Regions from separate parts of the Bacillus sp. N6 genome, predicted to be linked through region 1. Evidence: riboswitches for the same ligand, from Rfam matches in the RefSeq annotation. Region 1 holds a riboswitch; each other region holds the start of a gene.

Region 1 (4,246 bases):
ATTACTAAATCAGATGGAACATAAATTTGGAGTAAAACCAAAGAATAATCTTCAATTTATGAATAATAAGGGTGATGTTTGTCTCGTATACACAAGTCGTTATTTTCAACCTAATAGCGAATCGTTCGGGGAAAATAACATTTTTATTGGACCGAGTATTTCAAAGCGTAAAACAAATATAAAGTTTCCACTGGAATCACTTAAAGAAAAGAAAGTTATTTACATTTCAATGGGAACACTGCTTGAAGGACTCGAACCATTCTTTAATACTTGTATTGATACTTTTTCAGATTTTGATGGGATAGTTGTAATGGCAATTGGTGATAGAAATGATATTTCTAAAATTAAGAAAGCACCAGATAATTTTATAATTGCTCCATACGTACCTCAATCAGAAATATTAAATGAAGCAGATGTTTTTATTACACATGGCGGTATGAATAGCGTACACGATGCAATTCATTATAATGTCCCATTTGTAATAATACCGCATGATAAAGACCAGCCAATGATAGCGCAAAGATTAACTGAGCTTGAAGCGGCACATAGACTATTGAAAGAGCATGTTAATGTACACACTTTAAAAGAGGCCGTAACAGATGTTCTTTCAAATGAAAAGTATAAACATGGTATAAGAAAACTGAATGATAGCTTTTTAGAATGTGGTGGTTCAAAAGAAGCAATTGCAGTTATTGAATCTCTTTTAAATAAAGTAAAACTTTAATCGGAAGGGGTTTTACTGCCCATAAATAGTGGGATAAATAGTCGTAACTGTATACAAGCATAGAGGTTCTCACCTTTATGCTTGTATATTCTTATCCAGCAAATTGCACAGCAGTATTTGCATGTAAAAAAGCAGTATCAAAAACGGGAACAGTAAGATCATTTTGGGAGATGAGTAAAGGTATTTCAGTGCAGCCTAATAATATACCTTCAGCACCATTTTGAATTAATGATTTTGTAATTTGTAATAACTCTTCTTTAGATGTTTCTGAAATGATCCCTCTACTTAATTCATCTAATATGACATGGTGGATAAAAGTTCTTTCCTCGTCATTGGGGATAATTGTCTCAATGTTATATTTCGCTAATCGTGATTTATAGAAATCTTGCTCCATCGTTTGTTTTGTTCCTAATAGTCCGATACGTTTTATATTCTGTTCTACCATTTTTTTAGCACTTACATCACCAATGTGAAGAAGCGGGATAGATATTGCTTGTTCTACCTCCTCAGCAAATAGATGTACAGTATTTGAACACATTAATAAACATTCAGCCCCAGATTTTTCAACTTTCTTTGCAACTGTAACTAGTTCATTTTTCACTTCTTCATATTGATGGTTTTGTAATAAAGTAGTTACTTCACCAAAGTCCATACTATATAAAATTAGCTTCGCATTTTGATCGTATTGAGAGAGTGTAAGCGTATTAATATGTTTATAGTATAATGATGTAGATTCCCAACTTAATCCTCCAATCAAACCAATCACTTTCATAATGCATTCCTCCCGAAACGATTTTGAATTCATTATTTCACAATTCCGATAAGAATACAATGATTTAAATGCGCCATTTAACAAAAAATAAAAATAGTAAGAAAAGTGTTGAAATTTACATTCTTTAGTGCCATAATACGAATTACAAATTAATACTTATCCAGAGAGGTGGAGGGAACGGCCCTAAGAAACCTCAGCAACCCCTATGTAATTTTATAGGAAGGTGCTAATTCCGCAGAGGACACGTTGTGTTTTTTGAAAGATAAGAGGATTCTTGAACGTGAAAGAAAATGACCTCTTATATAAGAGGTCATTTTTTGTTGTATAGAAAGGGAGTGTAGATGCATAATTCATTTTTAAATTAAATATAGAGTAATAAAAGTTGACTAATATGAGAGGGGAATTGTAATGAACAAATTATCAACAAAGTTAGTAGTAGCAATCGGTATTGGAGCAGCATTATACGGGATATTAGGACTTTGGGGATTTTCTATTGCACCGAATACATTTATTAAACCAGCATTAGCTATATTAACTGTTTTTGGAGCATTATTTGGTCCAGTGGCAGGACTCTTAATCGGACTTATCGGTCATACCGTAACAGATACGATTGCTGGATGGGGGATTTGGTGGGGCTGGGTTATTAGTTCAGGGATTATTGGTTTTTCGATGGGTCTTATTCAAAAAAGAGTTGGTTTTAGTGTGAAAAACGGGTCGTTTAACAAGGGGCATATTTCTTATTTAGCAATTACTGGGTTAGTTGGTATTGTCATTGCTATTATATTTGCTGGGGCATTTGATATTATTGTGATGGGAGAACCATTTGACAAAATTGTTATACAAGTATTAGGAGCAACAATTTCCGATGTTATCGTTTTCTTAGTAGTTGGATTGCCACTTACAATTGGCTTGACAAAATCTAATAAGAAACATACACATTTAAAAATTGAAAAGTAGGGATGTTAACATGAAACCAATTATTTCGTTTGAACAATTCACCTTTCAATATGGGCATGCTGCGCAGCCTACTTTAAGTGATATTACCTTTCATATATACCCTGGGGAAAAAGTACTAATTGCTGGACGAAGTGGTTCAGGAAAGTCGACATTAGCTCATTGTATAAATGGGCTAATCCCATTTTCTTACGAAGGGACTAGTACAGGTAACGTTTTAATTGCCGGTAAAGACCCGAGGGAAGGAAGTATTTTTGAACAAAGTAAGCAGGTAGGAACAATTTTGCAAGATCAAGATGCTCAATTTATTGGTCTGACAGTAGAAGAAGATGTAGCTTTTTATTTAGAAAATGAATGTGTAAAGCAAGATGATATGAAAAAGATTGTTTCGGACTCATTAAGAAAGGTGAAGATGCATACGTTTCATAAACAAAGTCCACATGAATTATCAGGAGGTCAAAAGCAAACAGTTTCTCTAGCTGGTTTATTAACAACAAATGCGGATATATTATTGTTCGATGAACCGTTAGCGAACTTAGATCCACTAAGCGCCGTACATACGATAGAACTTATGAAAGATATACATGAGCAATATAATAAAACGATTGTTATTATCGAACATAGGATAGAAGAAATTTTAAAGCTGGATTTAGACAAAGTTATATTAATTGATGAAGGTAAAGTCATTGCAATAGGAACACCAAAAGAAATCTTAGCGTCAAATATATTGCCACGTATTGGCTTAAGAGAGCCTATTTACATCGAAGCATTAAAGAGATTACATTTTGATCGTAATAATGACGTAATATATCCAATGGAAAACCTTCAAAAAGAAAAGGTAGGTAACGTTCTAAAAGAGTGGATGGAGAAACAAGTCATATTAAAAGGTAATACTAAAAACAAGGAATTACTTAAAGTGGAGAATTTATCATTTTCATACCCTAATAAACAAAAAGTATTAGAAAATGTAAACCTTTCAATATATGAAGGAGAAATTGTGGCACTGTTGGGACATAATGGAGCAGGGAAATCCACATTAGCTCATAGTCTTATAGGCATAAACAAAATGAAAAATGGGAAAATCTTGTTAGAAGGTGAAAATATTAGTTCTTGGTCTATTCGTAAACGTGGGGAAATCATATCTTACGTGATGCAAAATCCAAATCATATGATTACACAGCCTACTGTTTTTGAAGAAGTTTCATTTACATTAACATTACATAATTTTTCTAAGGAAGAAATTAAGAATAGAGTAGAAGGAACTTTAAAAATTTGTGGTTTATATCCATTTCGTAATTGGCCAATTCAAGCACTAAGCTATGGGCAAAAAAAGAGATTAACAATCGCATCTGTATTAACAACAAATCCTAAGCTTATCATATTAGATGAACCGACAGCGGGACAAGATTATTATCATTATAAACAATTTATGTCGTTTATTAAAAAACTAGCTAAGAAGGGTATTTCATTTATTTTTATCACTCACGATATGAATCTCGCACTAGAATATGCAGACCGTGCAGTAGTTCTACATGAAGGGAAAATTATTGCGGATAATACAGTGTCTAATGTATTTGGTGATCAAGAAACGTTACAAATAGCTAACTTAAGAGAGAGTTCTTTAACCAAGCTTGTTAAATTTAGTGGGATTGCATGTCCGGAAAAATTTATGGAACTTTATTTAGATAGTAATAGGAGGGAGGAAGGTGCATAGTACATATTTTCAACGTATGGATGGGGTAGTGAAATTGTTTTTATTTATTTTTTGTATGACGCTTACTTTTTTGTTTTTTGAT
Region 2 (4,246 bases), 630 kb from region 1:
CTTTACTACACTTATTATGGACGGTTATTACATGTTAAGTAGTTTGTTTTTATTAGTTGTTATTATGTTACCTTTCTATATCCGTTTTGAAAGGAAGGCGTTTGTTTCACGTGAAATTGTTCTCGTTGCTGTATTAGCGGCAATTGCAGCAGTTAGCCGCGTACCATTTTCTATTTTACCGAGTGTACAACCAACTTCTTTTGTTATTATCGTTTCTGCAATTGTGTTTGGAAGTGAAGCGGGTTTTATGATCGGTGCAACAGCAGCGATTGTGTCTAACATCTTTTTAGGGCAAGGTCCGTGGACGCCGTGGCAAATGTTTTCATGGGGTATGATTGGTTTTATAGCTGGATTATTGCGTAATACATTTTTAATGAAAAAGCTATGGGGAAGACTCCTGTACGGATTGTTTGTTGGATTTTTATTTGGCTGGATTATGAATTTCTGGGGACTTCTCGGTTTTATACGAGAGGCAACGTGGGAAACAGTCATTTCGTATTACATCGCAAGTTTTTATTTCGATTTGAGCCATGCAATTTCGAATGTTGTCTTCTTACTATTATTTAGTACTTCTTGGATTACGATTCTCACAAGATTTAAAAAGAAATACGGTATATTAGATAAGCATAACATAGCATAGAAAAGCATACTCATATAAGGTAGGGTCGCGACTTACATATTCGTTTGCCTCTTTCATGCTTCTTACATATTGTAAGGAGCATTTTTTATTGTCAAAAAATAGTCCAATATATATCCGTTACTATATAAAATTATTCGTATAATAATAGGTGAGAACTATTTTCAAAAGGGAGGTGTATAGTTAATGAAGTTAGTTATTCCGAAGCAACATGGTGCATGGGCGATGCTTGCTATACCATTTCTATTAAGTGTCATACTTGGAAAACCTACTATATATCACATTCCATTGTTTATAGCTTGGTTCTTTATCTATTTAGCTACGTATCCATTCCTTATGTACATAAAACAAAAACGAAAAAAAGAGTATTTACATGCTTCAATTGTATATTTTATTATTGCGTTCGTATTTGGGATGATTTCTCTATTATATGAATGGCGCATTCTTTTATTCGTAATAGTCATGATTCCACTATTTATAGTAAATATGCATTATGCTCGTCAAAAAAATGAAAGGGCACTATTAAATGATATTTGTGCGATCATTGTGTTTTGTGTTGGTGGGTTAATTAGTTATTATTTTTCAATGAAACAAATCGATCATACAGCATTATTCATTGCACTTATTTCATTCTTATACTTTTTAGGTAGTACGTTTTATGTGAAAACGATGATACGTGAGAAAAATAATCCGAAGTATCGTTTTATATCTTGGGGTTATCATATTCTATTAACAATCATTGTATTTGCAATTAATCAGTGGTGCTCACTTATTTTTATACCAAGTGTCATTCGAGCCATTATATTGTATGGCAAAAAAATTTCTATTATAAAAGTAGGGGTTTTAGAAATTGTGAATTCTGTATATTTTTTAATCATAACGGCAATAATTATGAAGTATGCCATTTGAAAAAACTTCCCACCTTATGATGGGAAGTTTTTTCAATCTTGTTCTAAAATGTGAACGGTGTAATCGCAGCGTTGAATAGCTTGTTCGATCGCATAAAGGGATTGCTCAATACGAGCGCGATTAAAATCTTTTTCAACAGTCTGTAGTGCTTCTTCTAAACAATGTTTTGCTTCTTGTAATGATTGAAAAGAATCTTGTACATATCCGCGAGCATTTTGATGCATTTCATAATCCTCCTTGCATATTCATATATGTATAGTATGAACAGTAAAGAAGAAAATATTATTTGTTATATTTGTTTGACAATTAAAATGAAATTACGTATAGTAAGAATTAAGTGAATATTTTCTTATCCAGAGAGGTGGAGGGACTGGCCCGATGAAACCCAGCAACCGCGATGCAGGTGCTAATTCCAGCAGAACATATTTGTTCTGGGAGATAAGACGAAGATATATACGTAACTTCTTCTTATCGGAGAGGTTTTTTTGTTGCAAAAAAACCGATTACGAAAATTTATATTAAGAAGAAAGGGGTTGCGCATTGCTGTGACACTCGAAAAATACGTAAAACTGCGTAGTACAGTTTATGAATATATGATAGAGCAAGATAAGCCAATATCATTGTTAGATATTCAAGAACATATCGTTTCGCATCATGAAGGAAAATTCACGAAAAAGATGTTACATCAATTTTATTTATCAAGACTATTAGATGAACTGAAACTGGATGGGAAAATTACATTAGCTGATGAATATCTCTATACTGAAAAAGGGGTATTTTATAAGGCGAGAAAAGGGAGCTAAGCTCTCTTTTTTTTAAAATAACGGAGTATGTAGAGTAAAAGACTGCTTAAGCAGCCTGATACAGGGAATGGTGTTGAGTGTGTAGTGTCAAAAATTGAATGTGCCTGAAAGAGGCAATTCGTATCGGCTGCAAATGAAAAGAGACACCTTCGCCGAATAGGTGTCAGTCGTTTTGCAAAATAGACTTGCTATTTAACAGTTCTTAGAATAACATGCAGGGTTTTGGAAGTCAAAAGGGAATTAAAGGAAGGGGTACAATTATGTACGCTTACTTATTAAAAGATATAACGAAATGGATCCCAAAGTACGTTGTAGATAAGGGAAATGAATATTATGAAGATGGACATGTAGAAGATGTTGAAATACAAGATAACAAAGTGTTTGCTTTCGTTACTGGAAATGCAGGGAATTATGAAGTAGTTATCGATCTCGAAGATTTTTCAAAAAGTAGTTGCGAATGTCCGTATGAAAATTATTGTAAACATATGGCGGCAGTTGTTTATGATATTCAAGGTGCTGGTGAGAGTAAGGTGAAAGAGAAACTGAAAGGTTTAGAAAAGGAAGAGTTACTTACTGTATTAAATCGTTTATTACAAAGTTCGAAAAACATGCAAATTGTAGAGAAGATGTTAAAGAAGGGGAAACTTTAACTTATAGAGGGAGTTGTTATGTAGTGAACGTACTAATTGTATACGCTCATCCTAGTCCTTCAAGTTTTAATGCGGCGATTTTAAATCATGTGCAAAAAGGACTACAGGAAACAAATCATTCAGTTACCGTACTTGATTTATACAAAGAACAATTTGATCCAGTCCTCGTATTTAATGATGAGAAGAAAAGACGTGATTTAGTAAATGAAGAAGAAACAGCTCGATACAGAACGTTAGTAGAAGAAGCAGATACAATTCTATTCATCTATCCAATATGGTGGTGGGGGATGCCAGCTATTTTAAAAGGTTTTATTGACCGTATTTTCGTAGCTGGATTTGCTTATAAATATGAAGGGGCTCTGCCGAAAGGATTATTGCAAGGGAAAAAAGCGTGGGTTATTAATACGTTAGACTCGCCTCTATGGTACGTCGCATTGTTATATCGATCAGCAGATTGGATTGTGATGAAGAGAGGTGTTTTACGTTTTTGTGGCATTCGTGATATAAAACGGTCAGTGTTTCAATCTGTGAAAAGGAGTAAAGTATCAAAGCGCGAAAAATGGTTATTACAAATAGAAGAAAAGGCTCGTACATTATGAATGAAGTCGATCGTATTATAAACTGTTGTCAGTATGATAACGAACTTTTTCGAAAGTATATTACGTGTTTACTTCAATTGAAAAAATGCAGCGATACATTTCAACAAATTCAAATAGAGTTAAGAAATGATTATTTAATAAGAGGAATTTGTGAAAGAGAAGTAGATGAGGTAGTAAGGGGAAGTAAAGAATATGAAACATATTTTCTTCCTAAAGCGTTACAGTGGAATTTTTTGAGGGAACATCCACACTTGATCGGAAAAATTTGCGAAGATTTTTTTGCATTTGAGTCATTACACCTTACGGACATAGAGTGGAAGACAGTTATAAATTGCATGGGAAATAAATGATTTATTATGTAAAAAAGCTAGTATAAAACTAGCTTTTCGTTTAAATAAATAAGAAGCATAGACTAATGATAAAACCCGCATATAGTAAGTTCACAACACAAAATCCCATAATGTCACGAGCACCTAAACCAGCTATCGCTAATGCTGGTAATGCCCAGAAAGGTTGAATTAAATTCGTCCAAGCATCGCCCCACGCAATGGCCATTGCAGTTTTTGCAGCAGGTACACCAAGTTCAGCGCCAGCTGGAATCATAATTGGTGCTTGCACGGCCCATTGACCGCCACCAGATGGAACGAA
Region 3 (4,246 bases), 2.3 Mb from region 1:
CACAAGGTGAGCTAGGTGATATCGTATTCGTTGAACTTCCTGAAGTAGGTGCAACAATCGAAGCTGACGAGCCATTCGGAAGCGTAGAATCTGTTAAAACAGTTTCTGAGTTATACGCACCTGTAAGCGGTAAAGTTGTAGCAGTAAACGAAGAATTAAGTGACCAACCAGAACTTGTTAACGAATCTCCATACGAGGGTGCATGGATGGTTAAAGTTGAACTTTCTGATGCAAGCCAAGTTGAGAAGTTATTAACTGCAGAAAAATATGCAGAAATGACAAACCAAGACTAATTATAGTCGACTAAAGGACAGCCTTTGTGCTGTCCTTTTTTATTTTGTGTAAAATAATGAATGTAGAATCATATACTAATTATCGTGTAGGAGAACGTTTTTTGAAAAAACTTTTTCGTTTAATCTTTATGCAGGTCTAGCCGTTTTTGTTTTTCGTTGTCTAGCTCCAACTCCTAGCCCTTCATGTCTAAGAACCTTCCGCACGAGAAGACAAAAAGCGTCTTCTGTACGGAAGAACCTTAGCCAACAGGGCTAAACAGTCGGTTTCGCTTTTCTTTTGCAAAAATAAACAGGAAACAACATGAAAATAACGAATATACTATATACTAAGTTCAAGGTTGTATAGTATATGGTGATCGGGTGATGACATATGATTTATGTGGAAAAAGTCATTATTGTAGAAGGTACATCAGATAGAAGAAAGATTGAATCTATTATTCGTGAACCAGTGGAAATTGTTTGTACAAATGGTACAATTGGTTTGTCGAAAATGGATGAGCTCGTTGATCAGTTTTTTGATAAGGAAGTGTATGTGCTAGTGGATGCTGATGATGCTGGAGAAAAGTTAAGGAAACAATTTCGAAAAGAATTTCCGCAAGCCGAGCATATCTATATTGATCGCTCGTACCGAGAAGTGGCAACTGCGCCATCTACACACTTAGCAAATGTATTATGGGGAGCCGACATTGACGTTTATACAGAATATTTACGGTAAGGAATGATAGAAGTGATCGATTGGACAGGAGCCGAAGCTACAGCCCTAATAGAGAATGAAGAAAAAACAGTGTTATATGTATATACTCCAATGTGTGGAACATGCCAATTAGCAAAAAAGATGTTAACAGTCGTTGAGATGACAATTGAAGGCCTCAAAATTGGGATGTTAGATTTAAATTATGCTCCGCATTTAGCGAAAGAGTATGGGATTGAAAGTGTACCTTGTTTACTTGTTTTTGAAAATGGGACACTGATGAAGAAGATATATGCATTTCATTCGGTTGAATATTTATATACGGAATTAAAGTAGGCGGCAAAATTTTTGCCGCCTCGACATATTTCTTGGGAAATATGTCGAGATGCAGGATGGATACAGTATTTGTCGAGCGAAAATAACAGGATTGCTCTTTAGTGAGAGGGAATGGTATGTAATAGAAAGTGATATGAAGGATGTGATTTAGGGTGAGATTATATTCTTTGCTTCAATCATTTGTAAATTACGCTAATGGTCAATATCATTTAGAGCCACTTTTAAGACAAGAAGAAAAAACTGTTAATTTCCGCTTTAGAGATGAAAGTTGTTCGTTACAAATTTCAAGAGATTATATAGAGCTGGTACATGAGGAAAGAGGAACGGAACAAATCATTTGCTTAGACGAAAAGGATATAGAACAATTGGTGAATGGAAATGTACGATTGCAAATGTTAATGAATGATGGACGTGTACAATATTCAGGAACGTACCGAACGATGTTATTAGTGGAATCGATGTTTCATATATGTAAACCGATGTCAGTAGGTGCTTAAAATTCTGAAGTTTCATTTTTTACGAAAATTTCTGTTGACATGGTGAGTGTATATTGATACAATTCAAGTCATAAAATATAGACAATTTCATAAATTTCAAATCAGACGAAAATTGAATCTGATTTCTCTTATCAAGAGAGGTGGAGGGACTGTGCCCTGTGAAGCCCGGCAACCGTCAACTTATGTTGAAATGGTGCCAATTCCTGCAAAGCGAATGCTTTGAGAGATGAGAGAGAGGGATAATGTTGTTATATACGCATATAAACCTTTCTGCTTCTCTAAAGCAGAAAGGTTTTTTTATTGTTTGAATGTGGAGGACATTCAAATAATAAAAGTAATGATAACAGTGGACTACACGCATTAAAAATAAAAAATTGCGGAGTCGACCTAAACAAAAAAGGGGTGAACATCATGATTCTATTAGAGAATGTAAGGAAAATATATAAGGCGAAAAGCGGTGATGTCACTGCTGTAGATAACGCCAATTTAAAAATAGAAAAAGGCGAAATATTTGGTGTTATCGGATATAGCGGCGCTGGGAAAAGTTCTTTAATCAGATTGTTTAATCAGTTAGAGAAACCGACTTCTGGCCAAATTACAATTGCGAATCGTGTTATATCAGCAATTACAGGAAGTGAACTTCGTAAGGCAAGGCAAGAAATCGGAATGATTTTTCAGCACTTCAACTTACTTTGGTCACGAACTGTACGTGAAAATATAGAGTTTCCACTTGAAATTGCAGGTGTTGATAAAACGAAGAGAAGAAAACGTGTTGATGAATTAATTCATCTTGTTGGATTAGAAGGAAGAGGAGACGCGTACCCATCTCAGCTGAGCGGGGGACAAAAACAACGCGTTGGGATTGCAAGAGCATTAGCTAACAACCCACAAGTACTTTTATGTGATGAGGCAACGTCAGCTCTTGATCCAGAAACGACAGATCAAATTTTGGATTTACTATTAGACATTAATAAGCGCCTTGGTTTAACAATTGTACTCATTACACATGAGATGCACGTAATTCGAAAGATTTGTAATCGAGTGGCGGTAATGGAGAGAGGAAAGATTGTAGAAACGGGTCCAGTACTTGATGTATTCCGTAATCCGAAGCAAGATATTACGAAACGATTTGTACAGCAGTTAACAGATTCTGAAGATACAAATGAAACGATTGAAAGTTTAATTGAAAAATATCCAGATGGAAAAGTGATTCGTTTGCAGTTTATCGGTGAGGCTGTAGAAAGACCAGTGCTTCAACGATTGATGCAACGCAGTGATATAGAAGTTAGCATTTTGCAAGGAAATATCGCACAAACGAATAACGGTTCTTACGGTAGTTTAGTTGTTCATTTAAATGGTGAGGAAACAGCGATCCAGCAAGCAATAGAAGGAATTCATCAAGATCAAGTAGAGCTGGAGGTGATTGCACATGGATAAGTTACTCGCAAATGTTGATTGGAATCAAATGTTAGAAGCAACTGGTGAAACGTTATATATGACGGCAATCGCAGCTCTTGCGACATTTGTTTTAGGACTAATTTTAGGATTGTTACTCTTCATGACAGCGAAAGATAATTTATGGGAAAACAAATCAATTAATACGGTGATTGGAGCATTCGTAAACATATTCCGTTCTATACCGTTCATCATTTTAATTATTTTATTAATCCCATTCACAAAGATTCTTCTTGGAACAATTCTTGGAGCAAGTGCAGCGCTGCCAGCTTTAATTATTGGAGCGGCACCATTCTACGCGAGAATGGTTGAAATCGCACTTCGCGAAATTGATAAAGGTGTAATTGAAGCTTCAAAAGCAATGGGAGCAAAAACAAGCACAATTATTTTAAAAGTATTGATTCCAGAATCGTTACCAGCATTAGTATCTGGTATTACAGTTACGACAATTGCTTTAGTAGGCTATACAGCAATGGCGGGAGTTGTTGGTGCTGGTGGTCTTGGAACACTTGCTTACTTAGAAGGATTCCAGAGAGGGAATAACGATGTAACAATCGTTGCGACAATTTGTGTATTACTAGTTGTATTTTTAATTCAGTGGATTGGTGATAGTTTAACGACTCGAATAGATAAACGATAATAAAAAACGGGAGGATGTTTCAAATGAAAAAATTATTACTTACGGCACTTATTTCAACTTCAATTTTTGGTTTAGCTGCTTGTGGCGGGAAAGATAAAGATGAAAAGAAACTTGTTGTTGGTGCTTCTAACGTACCGCACGCTGAAATTTTAGAAAAGGCAAAACCGTTACTGGAGAAAAAAGGAATTGAGTTAGAAATTAAAAAATTCCAAGACTACGTATTACCAAATAAATCGTTAGCGGATAAGGATTTAGATGCAAACTACTTCCAACACATTCCGTATTTAGAAAAAGAAATTAAAGATAAAAAGTATGACTTTGAAGTAGCAGGAAA

What was found. Region 1 has a riboswitch for S-adenosylmethionine ahead of ACUXVC_RS13245 (ECF-type riboflavin transporter substrate-binding protein). Riboswitches for the same ligand answer to the same signal wherever they lie in the genome.
Region 2: another riboswitch for S-adenosylmethionine. It lies ahead of ACUXVC_RS16580 (hypothetical protein); the one in region 1 lies ahead of ACUXVC_RS13245 (ECF-type riboflavin transporter substrate-binding protein).
Region 3: another riboswitch for S-adenosylmethionine. It lies ahead of ACUXVC_RS25135 (methionine ABC transporter ATP-binding protein); the one in region 1 lies ahead of ACUXVC_RS13245 (ECF-type riboflavin transporter substrate-binding protein).

The regions. Positions count from the first base shown of each region.
Region 1 is NZ_CM127843.1:2,591,289-2,595,534, forward strand. It holds gene ACUXVC_RS13235 (macrolide family glycosyltransferase) at 1-724, shown strand, start outside; gene ACUXVC_RS13240 (aspartate/glutamate racemase family protein) at 816-1,496, opposite strand; SAM riboswitch class I at 1,650-1,765, shown strand; gene ACUXVC_RS13245 (ECF-type riboflavin transporter substrate-binding protein) at 1,905-2,453, shown strand; gene ACUXVC_RS13250 (ABC transporter ATP-binding protein) at 2,464-4,164, shown strand; gene ACUXVC_RS13255 (energy-coupling factor transporter transmembrane component T family protein) at 4,157-4,246, shown strand, end outside.
Region 2 is NZ_CM127843.1:3,221,802-3,226,047, reverse strand. It holds gene ACUXVC_RS16595 (ECF transporter S component) at 1-640, shown strand, start outside; gene ACUXVC_RS16590 (YwiC-like family protein) at 824-1,546, shown strand; gene ACUXVC_RS16585 (hypothetical protein) at 1,579-1,770, opposite strand; SAM riboswitch class I at 1,893-1,991, shown strand; gene ACUXVC_RS16580 (hypothetical protein) at 2,032-2,349, shown strand; gene ACUXVC_RS16575 (SWIM zinc finger family protein) at 2,610-2,999, shown strand; gene ACUXVC_RS16570 (NAD(P)H-dependent oxidoreductase) at 3,023-3,598, shown strand; gene ACUXVC_RS16565 (type I restriction-modification system subunit M N-terminal domain-containing protein) at 3,595-3,948, shown strand; gene ACUXVC_RS16560 (short-chain fatty acid transporter) at 3,989-4,246, opposite strand, start outside.
Region 3 is NZ_CM127843.1:4,852,084-4,856,329, reverse strand. It holds gene gcvH (glycine cleavage system protein GcvH) at 1-293, shown strand, start outside; gene ACUXVC_RS25150 (toprim domain-containing protein) at 664-1,008, shown strand; gene ACUXVC_RS25145 (thioredoxin family protein) at 1,012-1,320, shown strand; gene ACUXVC_RS25140 (hypothetical protein) at 1,473-1,817, shown strand; SAM riboswitch class I at 1,943-2,050, shown strand; gene ACUXVC_RS25135 (methionine ABC transporter ATP-binding protein) at 2,229-3,254, shown strand; gene ACUXVC_RS25130 (methionine ABC transporter permease) at 3,247-3,912, shown strand; gene metQ (methionine ABC transporter substrate-binding lipoprotein MetQ) at 3,936-4,246, shown strand, end outside.